Rhodopseudomonas palustris: one gene and its partner. The protein of the gene in region 1 interacts with the protein of each later gene in a pairwise test. Links are inferred from orthologs where the notes say so. Each region holds a gene or a part of one and is shown on either strand. Other genes may lie near its edges.

The links.
Region 2: the proteins of hflC (region 1) and ftsH interact in binary tests that used the Escherichia coli proteins (3 or more experiments, as listed by UniProt). The link is inferred for Rhodopseudomonas palustris from one-to-one orthologs.

What each region holds. Positions count from the first base shown.
Region 1 is NZ_CP058907.1:3,846,549-3,851,804, reverse strand. What follows is about bases 397-3,395. They hold hflC (protease modulator HflC), read left to right. Parts: upstream 397-1,432; coding sequence 1,433-2,359; downstream 2,360-3,395. Other genes in these bases: HZF03_RS17585 (Do family serine endopeptidase), read left to right, coding at 3,017-3,395; HZF03_RS17590 (DUF2065 domain-containing protein), read left to right, coding at 2,602-2,802; hflK (FtsH protease activity modulator HflK), read left to right, coding at 397-1,436. Also shown: HZF03_RS17605 (dihydrofolate reductase), read left to right, coding at 1-140; more of hflK, read left to right, coding at 285-396; more of HZF03_RS17585, read left to right, coding at 3,396-4,522; HZF03_RS17580 (class I SAM-dependent methyltransferase), read left to right, coding at 4,528-5,142.
Region 2 is NZ_CP058907.1:1,215,240-1,221,351, forward strand. The notes cover bases 1,244-4,228. They hold ftsH (ATP-dependent zinc metalloprotease FtsH), read left to right. Parts: upstream 1,244-1,770; coding sequence 1,771-3,687; downstream 3,688-4,228. Other genes in these bases: tilS (tRNA lysidine(34) synthetase TilS), read left to right, coding at 1,244-1,539; HZF03_RS05700 (AzlC family ABC transporter permease), read left to right, coding at 3,820-4,228. Outside these bases: tol-pal system protein YbgF, read left to right, coding at 1-444; more of tilS, read left to right, coding at 499-1,243; more of HZF03_RS05700, read left to right, coding at 4,229-4,569; HZF03_RS05705 (AzlD family protein), read left to right, coding at 4,566-4,883; HZF03_RS05710 (TetR/AcrR family transcriptional regulator), read left to right, coding at 5,070-5,744; HZF03_RS05715 (FAD-linked oxidase C-terminal domain-containing protein), read left to right, coding at 5,868-6,112. UniProt on the Escherichia coli protein: Acts as a processive, ATP-dependent zinc metallopeptidase for both cytoplasmic and membrane proteins. Plays a role in the quality control of integral membrane proteins.

The DNA of each region.
Region 1 (5,256 bases):
CACAGCCTGCCGGTGATACCTCGTTTCCGCCGATCGATCCGGAACTATGGCGGGAGGTCGCACGTGAGCGTCACACGGCCGGGCCGCATGACAGCGCTGATTTCTCCTATGTGACCTATCGACGCGACGCGGCTTGCTGAGCGGGGGCGCGGCACCGTTTGCAATTGACAAACCTTCGTCAAGGCTTAGCTCGCAACGCGGAATGACGCGCGTTGTGCCCAGGGGGACGGTCCCCTATAAAGCCGGGCAGACTGCGGCCGTTCGGCTGCGAAGGAGATGTTTGAATGCCGTGGAAGAATCAAGGCGGAGGCCCGTGGGGTTCGGGCCCCAAGGGTCCGTGGGGCTCGGGGCCACAATCATCGGGACCGCGGCCGCCTGATCTCGAAGACCTGCTCCGTCGTGGTCAGGACCGGCTGCAGCAGATCCTTCCCGGCGGCCATTTCAGCGGGCTCGGTATCGCCATCGTGCTGCTCGGCGCGCTCGCGATCTGGGGCCTGTCGGGCTTCTTCCGCGTCCAGTCGGAAGAACTCGGCGTGGTGCTCCGCTTCGGCAAGCACGTCCGCACCGTGCAGCCGGGTCTGAACTATCACCTGCCGTATCCGATCGAGACCGTGCTGCTGCCGAAGGCGCTGCGCGTCAACACGATCAGCATCGGCATGACGCTGATCAACGATCCGGCCCGCCGCGGCGCGACCATGCACGACGTGCCGGAAGAGAGCCTGATGCTGACCGGCGACGAAAACATCGTCGACGTCGACTTCACCGTGCTGTGGCGGATCAAGCCCGACGGCGTCGGCAACTACCTGTTCAACATCCAGAGCCCGCAGGGCACCGTGAAGGCGGTGGCCGAGAGTGCGATGCGCGAAGTGATCGGTCGCTCCGACATCCAGCCGATCCTCACCGGCGCCCGCACCACCATCGAGAACGCCGTGCAGGAACTGATGCAGAAGACGCTCGACAGCTACGGCGCGGGTGTCTTGATTCAGCAGGTGCAGATGCAGAAGGTCGACCCGCCGCAGCAGGTCATCGACGCGTTCCGCGACGTCCAGGCCGCACGCGCCGACCTCGAGCGGCTGCAGAACGAAGCGCAGACCTACGCCAACCGGGTGATCCCCGACGCCAAGGGCCGCGCCTCGCAGATCATCCAGAACGCCGAAGGCTACAAGGGGCAGGCGATCGCCGAGGCCAAGGGCCAGAGCGCGCGCTTCCTCGACGTCTTCGAGGAATACAAGAAGGCGCCGGCGGTGACCCGCGAACGCATCTATCTCGAAACCATGGAACGCGTGCTCGGCTCCGCCGACAAGCTGGTTTACGACCCGGGCGCAGGTAACGGGCAAGGCATCGTGCCGTATTTGCCGCTGAACGAACTGACCCGGCGCTCGTCGCCCCCCGCAACCGTGCAGCAGAACCAGTCAGTGGGCGGAGGCAACCGATGAAGGCCGGAGTAGCAGGAGCCGTCGCGCTGATCGTTGCGTTGGTCGCGATCATCGTCGGCTGGTCGTCGCTGTTCACCGTGAGCCAGACCGAGCAGGTTCTGCTGGTCCGCCTCGGTGAGCCGGTGCGGGTCGTCACCGAGCCGGGTCTGCACTTCAAGGCCCCGTTCATCGATACGGTGATCAGCATCGACAAGCGGATTCTCGACCTTGAGAACCCGTCCCAGGAAGTCATCGCCGCCGACCAGAAGCGGCTGGTGGTCGACGCGTTCGCGCGTTACCGGATCAAGAACGCGCTGCGCTTCTATCAGAGCGTCGGCTCGATCCCGGCCGCCAACGTCCAGCTCACCACGCTGCTCAACGCGTCGCTGCGCCGTGTGCTCGGCGAGGTCACGTTCATCCAGGTGGTGCGCGACGAGCGCGAAGGCTTGATGGCGCGAATCCGCACCCAGCTCGACAAGGAAGCCGAAGGCTACGGCATCTCGGTGGTCGACGTCCGTATCCGCCGCGCCGATCTGCCTGAGCAGAACAGCCAGGCGGTGTATCAGCGGATGCAGACCGAGCGTCAGCGTGAGGCTGCCGAGTTCCGCGCGCAGGGCGGCCAGAAGGCGCAGGAGATCCGCTCCAAGGCCGACCGCGAAGCCACCGTGATCATCGCCGAGGCCAATTCCGAGGCCGAGCAGATCCGCGGTTCGGGCGACGCCGAGCGCAACCGGCTGTTCGCGACCGCCTATTCGAAGGACCCGGAGTTCTTCGCGTTCTATCGGTCGATGACCGCCTATGAGCAGTCGCTGAAGAGCAATGACACCCGGTTCCTGCTGCGGCCGGATTCGGACTTCTTCCGGTTCTTCGGCAGTGCCGAAGGGCGGGCCCCGGCAGGCGCTGCCGCGGCGGCGGCTCCGGCGGCCCCAGCCGCACCGCGCTGAGGCGGAATCACGACACTGCAACGGGCCGCTCACAAGCGGCCCGTTTTGCTTTCGGCCTTTCTTCTGGCGCGCAGTGGCCGGTTAAGGCTCCGGCAAGAAGGCACGACAAAACAACCCTGTAGCACTGCAGATGGATTTCAATCGGAAGCGGAATTGCTCTAGAACATGCCGATCAACAGCGGCGCGCGCGGAGCTGCGCTGAGACAACAAGGGCCGCGCGCCGGCCGGGAGGATGCTGTCGCATGAGGTCTTTCGCGTTCGCCGACCTCCTCATCGGCGTGGGATTGCTGTTCGTTCTGGAAGGGTTGATCTTCGCGGCCAGCCCGAACTGGATGCGGCGGGCGATGAAGAGTGCGCTCGAAACCCCCGACAACGTGCTGCGCGCGGTCGGTATCGGCTCCGCAGTCGCCGGCCTGATCCTGATCTGGGTGGTGCGGCACTAGCCCGGCGCCGCGCATCACCGCGGCCCCCGACGGTGTCGGAATGCTGTCACGACGTTTTCAACCACGACATCGGGTTTGACGCTGGTTTTCGCCGCAATCAGTACGGCGGATAGGGTAGCTTCGTTCACCACCGATGCTTGCGCCGGTCCCAGGATCGGGCGCAGTGTTCACGCGACTGCGCTTTCTTTCGCGCACGCCAGGAGATGATTCGACCATGCCCGCTGCGATCGCCTTTAGTTCCCGGATCAGGCCCTTGCGGATCAGGCCGCTGCTCGCCGCGCTGTGCCTCGGCGCGGCTGTGATCGCCGGCCCGGCGCCGGCCTCCGCCCGCGGCCCCGAAGGGATCGCCGACGTCGCCGAGAAGGTGATCGATGCGGTGGTCAACATCTCCACCACCCAGACGGTCGACGCCAAGGGCTCGGGCGAGAGCAAGGGCGGCGCCGCGCCGCAACTGCCGCCGGGCTCGCCGTTCGAGGAGTTCTTCGAGGACTTCTTCAAGAACCGCCGCGGCGAAAAGGGCGGCGGTCCGCGGAAGACCAATTCGCTCGGCTCCGGCTTCATCATTGATCCGGCCGGCGTGGTCGTGACCAACAATCACGTCATCGCCGATTCCGACGAGATCAACGTGATCCTCAACGACGGCACCAAGATCAAGGCGGAGCTGGTCGGCGTCGACAAGAAGACCGATCTTGCGGTGCTGAAGTTCAAGCCGCCGGCGGGCAAGACGCTGACCGCGGTGAAGTTCGGCGACAGCGACAAGCTGCGGCTGGGCGAATGGGTGATCGCGATCGGCAATCCGTTCTCGCTCGGCGGCACCGTGACCGCCGGCATCGTCTCGGCGCGCAACCGCGACATCAACTCCGGCCCCTATGACAGCTACATCCAGACCGACGCCGCGATCAATCGCGGCAACTCCGGCGGTCCGCTGTTCAACCTCGCCGGTGAAGTGATCGGCGTGAACACGCTGATTATCTCGCCGTCGGGCGGCTCGATCGGCATCGGCTTCGCGGTGCCGTCCAAGACTGTGGTGCCGGTGGTCGATCAGCTCCGGCAGTTCGGCGAACTGCGCCGCGGCTGGCTCGGCGTCCGCATCCAGCAGGTCACCGACGAGATCGCCGAGAGCCTGAGCATCAAGCCGGCGCGCGGCGCACTGGTCGCCGGCGTCGACGACAAGGGCCCGGCCAAGCCGGCCGGCATCGAGCCCGGCGACGTGGTGGTGAAGTTCGACGGCAAGGACATCAAGGAGCCGAAGGACCTGTCGCGCATCGTCGCCGACACCGCGGTCGGCAAGACCGTCGATGTCGTGGTGATCCGCAAGGGCAAGGAAGAAACCAAGCAGGTCACGCTCGGCCGGCTCGACGACGATGCCAAGCCGCAACCGGCTTCGGCGAAGTCGCAGCCCGAGGCGGATAAGCCGGTGACCCAGAAGGTGCTCGGTCTCGATCTCGCCGCGCTGTCGAAGGATTTGCGCGGCCGCTACAAGATCAAGGACAGCGTCAAGGGCGTGCTGGTGACCGGTGTCGACGACGGCTCCGACGCGGCCGAGAAGCGGCTGTCGGCCGGCGACGTCATCGTCGAGGTGGCGCAGGAGTCGGTCGGCAGCGCCGCCGACATCAAGAAGCGTGTCGATCAGCTCAAGAAGGACGGCAAGAAGTCTGTGCTGCTGCTGGTCGCCAACGCTTCCGGCGAGCTGCGCTTCGTCGCGCTCAGCCTACAATAGGCACAATGGCCGAAACGGCCCGGACCGCGCCTGCCGTCGATTTCGTCGGCGGCGCGGTCGGCTATCGCTTCCGCACCCAGGCCGGACGTAGCCACGCGCTGCTCAAGGCCACCGGCCTGTCGCCGACGCGCTCCCTGCATGTCATCGACGCCACCGCCGGTCTCGGCCGCGATGCCTTCCTGCTCGCGTCGATGGGCGCGACGGTGACGCTGATCGAGCGGGTGCCGGAGGTGCACGCACTGCTTGCCGACGCGCTCGAAGCTGCTCGCGCCGAGAGTGACGAGCTCGCAGCGATCATCGGCCGGATGACGCTGCTGCACGGCGATGCCCGTGTGCTGCTGCCGACGCTGCAGGCCGACGTCATCACCATCGATCCGATGCATCCGCCGCGGACCAAGACAGCGCTGGTCAAGCAGGAGATGCGGCTGCTGCGCGACCTCGTCGGCACCGATCCGGATGTTAGCGAGCTTCTGGCCGCTGCACTGTCGGCCGATTGCGGCCGCGTCGTGCTGAAATGGCCGCTGCGCGCTGCCGCGCCGCCGGCCTCGCGTAAACCTTCGCATCAGATCGCCGGCAAGACCGTGCGCTACGACGTGTACGTCCGGCCGCGCGCGACCTGACGGCGCGCGACCGGACGGGTGGCCGCTCGCACATCCGAGCCTGCGAAATTCGCATGCAGATGCGTACGGGATCGCACGCCTCAACGCGAGGGAAGGATGTATCTTTCCTGCCAA
Region 2 (6,112 bases), 2.6 Mb from region 1 along the record:
GCCGCTAAGCAACCGCCCGCCGCCGCAGCCGGTGGCGCCTTGACGACGCAGCCGCCGTCGCAGACGCCGCGTGACGAATTCGATCTCGGCATTGGCTACATGCAGCGCCGCGACTACGCACTGGCCGAAGAAACCATGCGCAACTTCGCGCAGAAGTACCCCGACAATCCGCTGACTGCGGATGCGCAGTATTGGCTCGGCGAGAGCTTTTTCCAGCGCCAAATGTATCGCGACGCCGCCGAGGCATTTCTGGCTGTGACCAGCAAGCATGAGAAGTCCGGCAAGGCGCCGGATGCGCTGCTGCGGCTCGGCCAGTCGCTGTCGGCACTGAAGGAAAAGGAAGCGGCGTGCGCCGCGCTCGGCGAGATCGGCCGCAAATATCCGCAGGCGTCGTCGAGCGTGAAGAAGGCGGTCGACCGCGAGCAGAAGAAACTCAAGTGCTGAACCCAGCAGGCCTCGGCGGATAGCGGGGCCTGACAACCGGCAGGCAGACGGCCGATGTCCGGAACCGATCACGAGGCAGTATCTGCAACCGAGGCGCGGCGGCTGTTCGCCGACTGGAAGGCGGCGCCGGCGATCGTGCTGGCGGTCTCCGGCGGGCCCGACTCGCTGGCGCTGATGTGGCTCGCCGCCCGCTGGTGGAGGTCGTTGAAGCGAGGCCCGGCGTTGGCGGTCGTCACCGTCGATCACGGCCTCCGTCCTGAGGCAGCCGCCGAGGCGCGCGCGGTGAAGCGATTGGCGGCCTCGCTCGACCTTCCGCATCGGACGCTGCGCTGGAGTGGCGACAAGCCCAGCACGGGGATCCAGGCGGCGGCTCGCGGGGCACGTTATCGGTTGCTGGCGAAGGCCGCCAAAACGCTCGGTGCCTCGCATGTGATGACCGCGCACACCCGCGACGATCAGGCGGAGACCGTCCTGATGCGCCTGTCGCGTGGCAGTGGAATCGCCGGCCTTGCCGCGATGGCGCGGGAAATTGAGCGGGACGGGGTGGTGCTGGCACGGCCGCTGCTCGATGTTCCCAAGGCCCGGCTGATCGCCACGCTGGCCAAAGCTCGAATCGATTTCGCGACCGACCCGAGCAACGCCGATCCGCGCTTCACCCGCCCACGGCTGCGCGAGCTGATGCCGCAGCTTGCGGCCGAAGGCTGCGATGCCCGTTCGCTGGTTCGGTTGGCGGTCCGTGCGGCACGTGCCGATGCAGCGCTGGAACTGATGACCGACGGCGCTGAGCAGTTCTTGGCCTCGCTCGATGCCGGCTCGGAGCGCCCGGGCGTCGATGCACGCGCGTTCCTAGGGCTGGCTGCAGAAATTCAGATTCGTTTGTTGCTGCGAACCCTGTCCCGTCACGGCCACGAAGGGCCGCCGGAACTCGGCAAGGTCGAAGCGCTCGCGGAAGCGCTAAGCCAGGCGGCGGCGAGGAGCCCGCAAGCGGCAGCGAAGATTCGCCTCAAGCAGACCCTGGCGGGTGCCGTGATTTCTCTCACCGGTGACCGCCTGGTGATTGCCCCAGCCCCGCCGCGGCGTGGTCGGGTCCGCTGATGGTCTCTCCACGTACGTTTAACCACCTCCCTGGAGAGGGCCTTTGATCGCCACGATTTGAGCGAGAAACCGGTTAGAATGCGCCAAATAGTCCTGTGTGCTTCTCTTGGCAGGGGCTCGGCTCACACCTAGATTAGGCGAACCGGCTCTCGGGAAGCTCCCGCAGTGCCATTCGTTTCGGCGCCGCAGGGCCCACCTGGTCGCGATCCGCGCGACCCATAAGGAAGACCGATGAACGCCAATCTGCGCAATTTCGCCCTCTGGGTCATCATCGTGCTGCTGCTGTTGGCGCTGTTCACGCTCTTCCAGAATCCGGGCCAGCGCACCGCGTCGCAGGAAATTCCGTTCTCGCAGCTCCTCAGCGAGATCGACCAGAACCATGTTCGGGACGTGGTGATCCAGGGCCAGGAAATCCGCGGCACCTTCACCAACGGCTCGACCTTCCAGACCTACGCGCCGAACGATCCGTCGCTCGTGACCCGCCTGTACAACGGCAAGGTGTCGATCACCGCCAAGCCGCCGGGCGACAACGTGCCGTGGTTCGTGTCGCTGCTCGTGTCGTGGCTGCCGTTCATCGCGCTGATCGGCGTGTGGATCTTCCTGTCGCGGCAGATGCAGGGTGGCGCCGGCAAGGCGATGGGCTTCGGCAAGTCGCGCGCCAAGATGCTGACCGAAGCGCACGGCCGCGTGACGTTTGAAGACGTCGCCGGCGTCGACGAAGCCAAGCAGGACCTGCAGGAGATCGTCGAATTTCTGCGCGACCCGGGCAAATTCCAGCGTCTCGGCGGCCGCATTCCGCGCGGCGTGCTGCTGGTCGGCCCTCCCGGCACCGGTAAGACCCTGATCGCGCGCGCGGTCGCGGGCGAAGCCAACGTGCCGTTCTTCACCATCTCGGGTTCGGACTTCGTCGAAATGTTCGTCGGCGTCGGCGCCAGCCGCGTCCGCGACATGTTCGAGCAGGCCAAGAAGAACGCGCCGTGCATCATCTTCATCGACGAAATCGATGCGGTCGGTCGTCATCGCGGCGCCGGTCTCGGCGGCGGCAATGACGAACGCGAGCAGACCCTCAACCAGTTGCTGGTCGAGATGGACGGCTTCGAGGCCAATGAGGGCGTGATCCTGATCGCGGCCACCAACCGGCCCGACGTGCTCGATCCCGCGCTGCTGCGTCCCGGCCGCTTCGACCGTCAGGTCGTGGTGCCGAATCCGGACGTCGTCGGCCGCGAGCAGATCCTCAAGGTGCACGTTCGCAAGGTGCCGCTGGCGCCCGATATCAACCTGAAGAACATCGCGCGCGGCACTCCGGGCTTCTCGGGCGCCGACCTGATGAACCTCGTCAACGAAGCGGCGCTGATGGCGGCCCGGCGCAACAAGCGCATGGTCACTCAGTCCGAGTTCGAAGACGCCAAGGACAAGGTGATGATGGGCGCCGAGCGCAAGTCGCTGGTGATGACGGAAGAGGAGAAGCTCCTCACCGCGTATCACGAAGGCGGCCACGCCATCGTCGGCCTCAACGTCCCGGCCACCGACCCGATCCACAAGGCGACCATCATTCCGCGCGGTCGTGCGCTCGGCATGGTGATGCAGCTCCCCGAGCGCGACAAGCTGTCGATGTCGCTCGAGCAGATGACCTCGCGTCTCGCCATCATGATGGGCGGCCGCGTCGCCGAAGAGATGGTGTTCGGCCGCGAGAAGGTGACTTCAGGTGCCGCATCGGACATCGAACAGGCGACCAAGCTGGCGCGGATGATGGTGACCCGCTGGGGCCTGTCGGAAGAGCTCGGCACCGTCGCTTACGGTGAGAACCAGGACGAAGTGTTCCTCGGCATGTCGGTGTCGCGCACCCAGAACGCGTCCGAGGCGACGATCCAGAAGATCGACGCCGAGATCAAGCGGCTGGTCGAAGAGGGCTACAACGAGGCCAAGCGCATCCTCACCGAGCGTCGCGCCGACCTCGAGGCACTCGCCAAGGGCCTGCTCGAATACGAGACCCTGACCGGTGACGAGATCACAGACCTGATCAACGGCAAGAAGCCGAACCGCGAATCGGTGCTGGAGCCGTCGGGCCCCCGCACCTCGGCGGTGCCGCCGGCCGGCAAGCCGCGGCCGCGGCCCGATCCGGGCCTGGAGCCGCAGCCCCAGGCGTAAGCCGACCGGCCAAGCTGACTTCGAAAAACGCGGCGGCAACGCCGCGTTTTTTGTTGCGTGTCGCCCGCTGCCGCCGCGCTTGACCTGATCGCGCGAAGACCCCAGGCAGAAGGCGTCGTCACGGATCCTGCAATGACCACTCACATCACCAAAGCGCCGGCGTACTGGTCGCGCGACGCGATCTGGCCCGGCATCGTCGCGATCGGCCCGATGCTGCCCGGCACGCTGGCGTTCGGCATGGCGTTCGGCGCACTGTGTGCGCAGAAGAACTTCACGCTGGCCGAGGTCGAAGTGATGATGGCCACCGTCTATGGAGGGCTGTCGCAGTTCGTCGCGGTCCAGGCTTGGCCAGATCGGCTGACGCCGTCGACGATCGCGGCGCTGGCGCTGCTCACCACCACCGTCAACATCCGCTTCTTCCTGATGACGGCGTCGATGCGGCCGTGGTTCGGCACGTTGCCGGCGTGGCAGGCTTATCCCCCGCTGCTGCTGGTTACCGATGGCGGCTGGCTCGCAGCGATGCGCTATCGTGAGCATGGCGGCGCCAATGCCTGGTTCTACCTCGGCGGCGCGTTGGTTCTGTATCTGGTGTGGCTGGTCTCGGCGATTCCGGGCTTTCTGCTCGCCGAACAGCTCGCTGATCCGAAGAAGTTCGGCGTCGACATCGCGATGCCGGCGTTCTTCGCGGCGCTCTTGGTACCAGCCTGGAAGGGGCCGCGCCGGGCGATTACTTGGCTCGTGTCGGGGATCGTCGCCCTGACGGTGCATTGGCTGATCCCGGGCTATTGGTTCATCATTGCCGGCGCGCTGTCAGGTGCGATCACCGCCGGACTGATGGATGAACCGCCAGTGGCGACGTCCCACGCGGGGCATTCGTCATGACCGATATGCTCCGCAGCGACGTGATGATTGCCTTCGCCATCATGACTGCCGTCACCGTCGCGTCCCGGCTCGGCGGCTACTTCATGATGCGCTATGTCGAGGTCACGCCGCGGGTGAGGCGGATGCTCGATGCGCTGCCCGGCTCGATTATCGTCGCGGCGGCGCTGCCGGTGGCGGTCAATGGCGGGCCGATCGTCATGCTCGCGCTGGCGGCCGCGATCGCGGTGAGTGTGCTGCGTCGCAATGACTTTCTGGCAGTCATAACCGGTATGTTAGTAGCGGCGGCGGCCCGAGCTCTGGGGCTGCCGGGCTAGTTTGCAGGAATGCTATTCATTTCATTACCGTAAGGGCTTGCCTTCGCTTCTGAATAAGTGTTCACTTTTTTCACTGATTTGGTGAGGGTGTTCCGTCCGTTTCCCTCGCTACTCCAGCAACTTGATGAGCGCGCCGGTCGATTTTGTCGCACACTGCGGCCGCGCTCGTTCCAGGACGAACACGCCATGGTTTACCGGCGAACCCACCAGGTGGTTAAGCGCTTAGCAGCGCGCCGCAGCGCTATCCTCGCTGCAGCGCGTGAGACCGCCGCCGAAGGCGGAATGGCCGCGGTGCAGATCGCGCCGGTGGCAGCGCGTGCCAAGGTCGCCGCAGGCACCGTGTACCGTTACTTTCCCTCCAAAGCCGATCTGATTTCGGAACTCATCGCCGACGTCTCGCGCGACGAGCTCGCAGCGATCCGCCGTGCAGCCGACGCAGCGCCTGGGCCGTCTTCAGCACTGGCGGCGGCGGTCACCACGGTCGCGGTGCACGTATTGTCTCATCGCAAGCTGGCGTGGGGCATCTTGGCGGAACCCGTCGATGTCGATGTGTCCGCCTCACGGCTCGCCAGTCGCCGTGAGATCGCCGGCGAGATCGAACTGCGGATCACTGCCGCGGTGCGCGCCGGCCATCTGCCTGCGCAAGACACCGCGCTCGCTTCGACCGCGCTGCTTGGCGCGGTGCACGAATCGCTGGTGGGCCCCCTGGCGCCGGACAATCTCGACGACCCGGCGAAACTCCGTGATGCGGTGCAAACCGTCACGCTGCTGGCGCTTCGTGCGGTCGGGGTGATGGATGCCCGCGCCCGAGGCCTCGTGGTTCAGGCGGTGGTGCCGCCGCGTAGTCTGGTCGGGGCCTGATCAGTTCCAGTTTGCTCTGCGCGAGTGCGCTGGCTATGACAATCAGCGTATCCTGATCCGACCGTTTCCGCTCGCGGCGCGACAACCGCCTCGCGCACAGCAGCCTGCGCAGGAGTATCTCGCATGACTATTCTGATGCCGGAGCCGGATCAGTCGGTGCTGGCCCGTCGCGACGAGATCATCGCGGCGTTGCGCAAGATCGTGCCGGGCGAGGGCGTGATCTCCAGTGCCGCCGAAATGAAACCCTACGAGTCCGACGGCCTGATGGCGTATCGTCAGCCGCCGATGGTGGTGGTGTTGCCGAGCACGACCAAACAGGTTTCCGAGGTGCTGCGCTATTGCCACCAGAACGGCATCAAGGTGGTGCC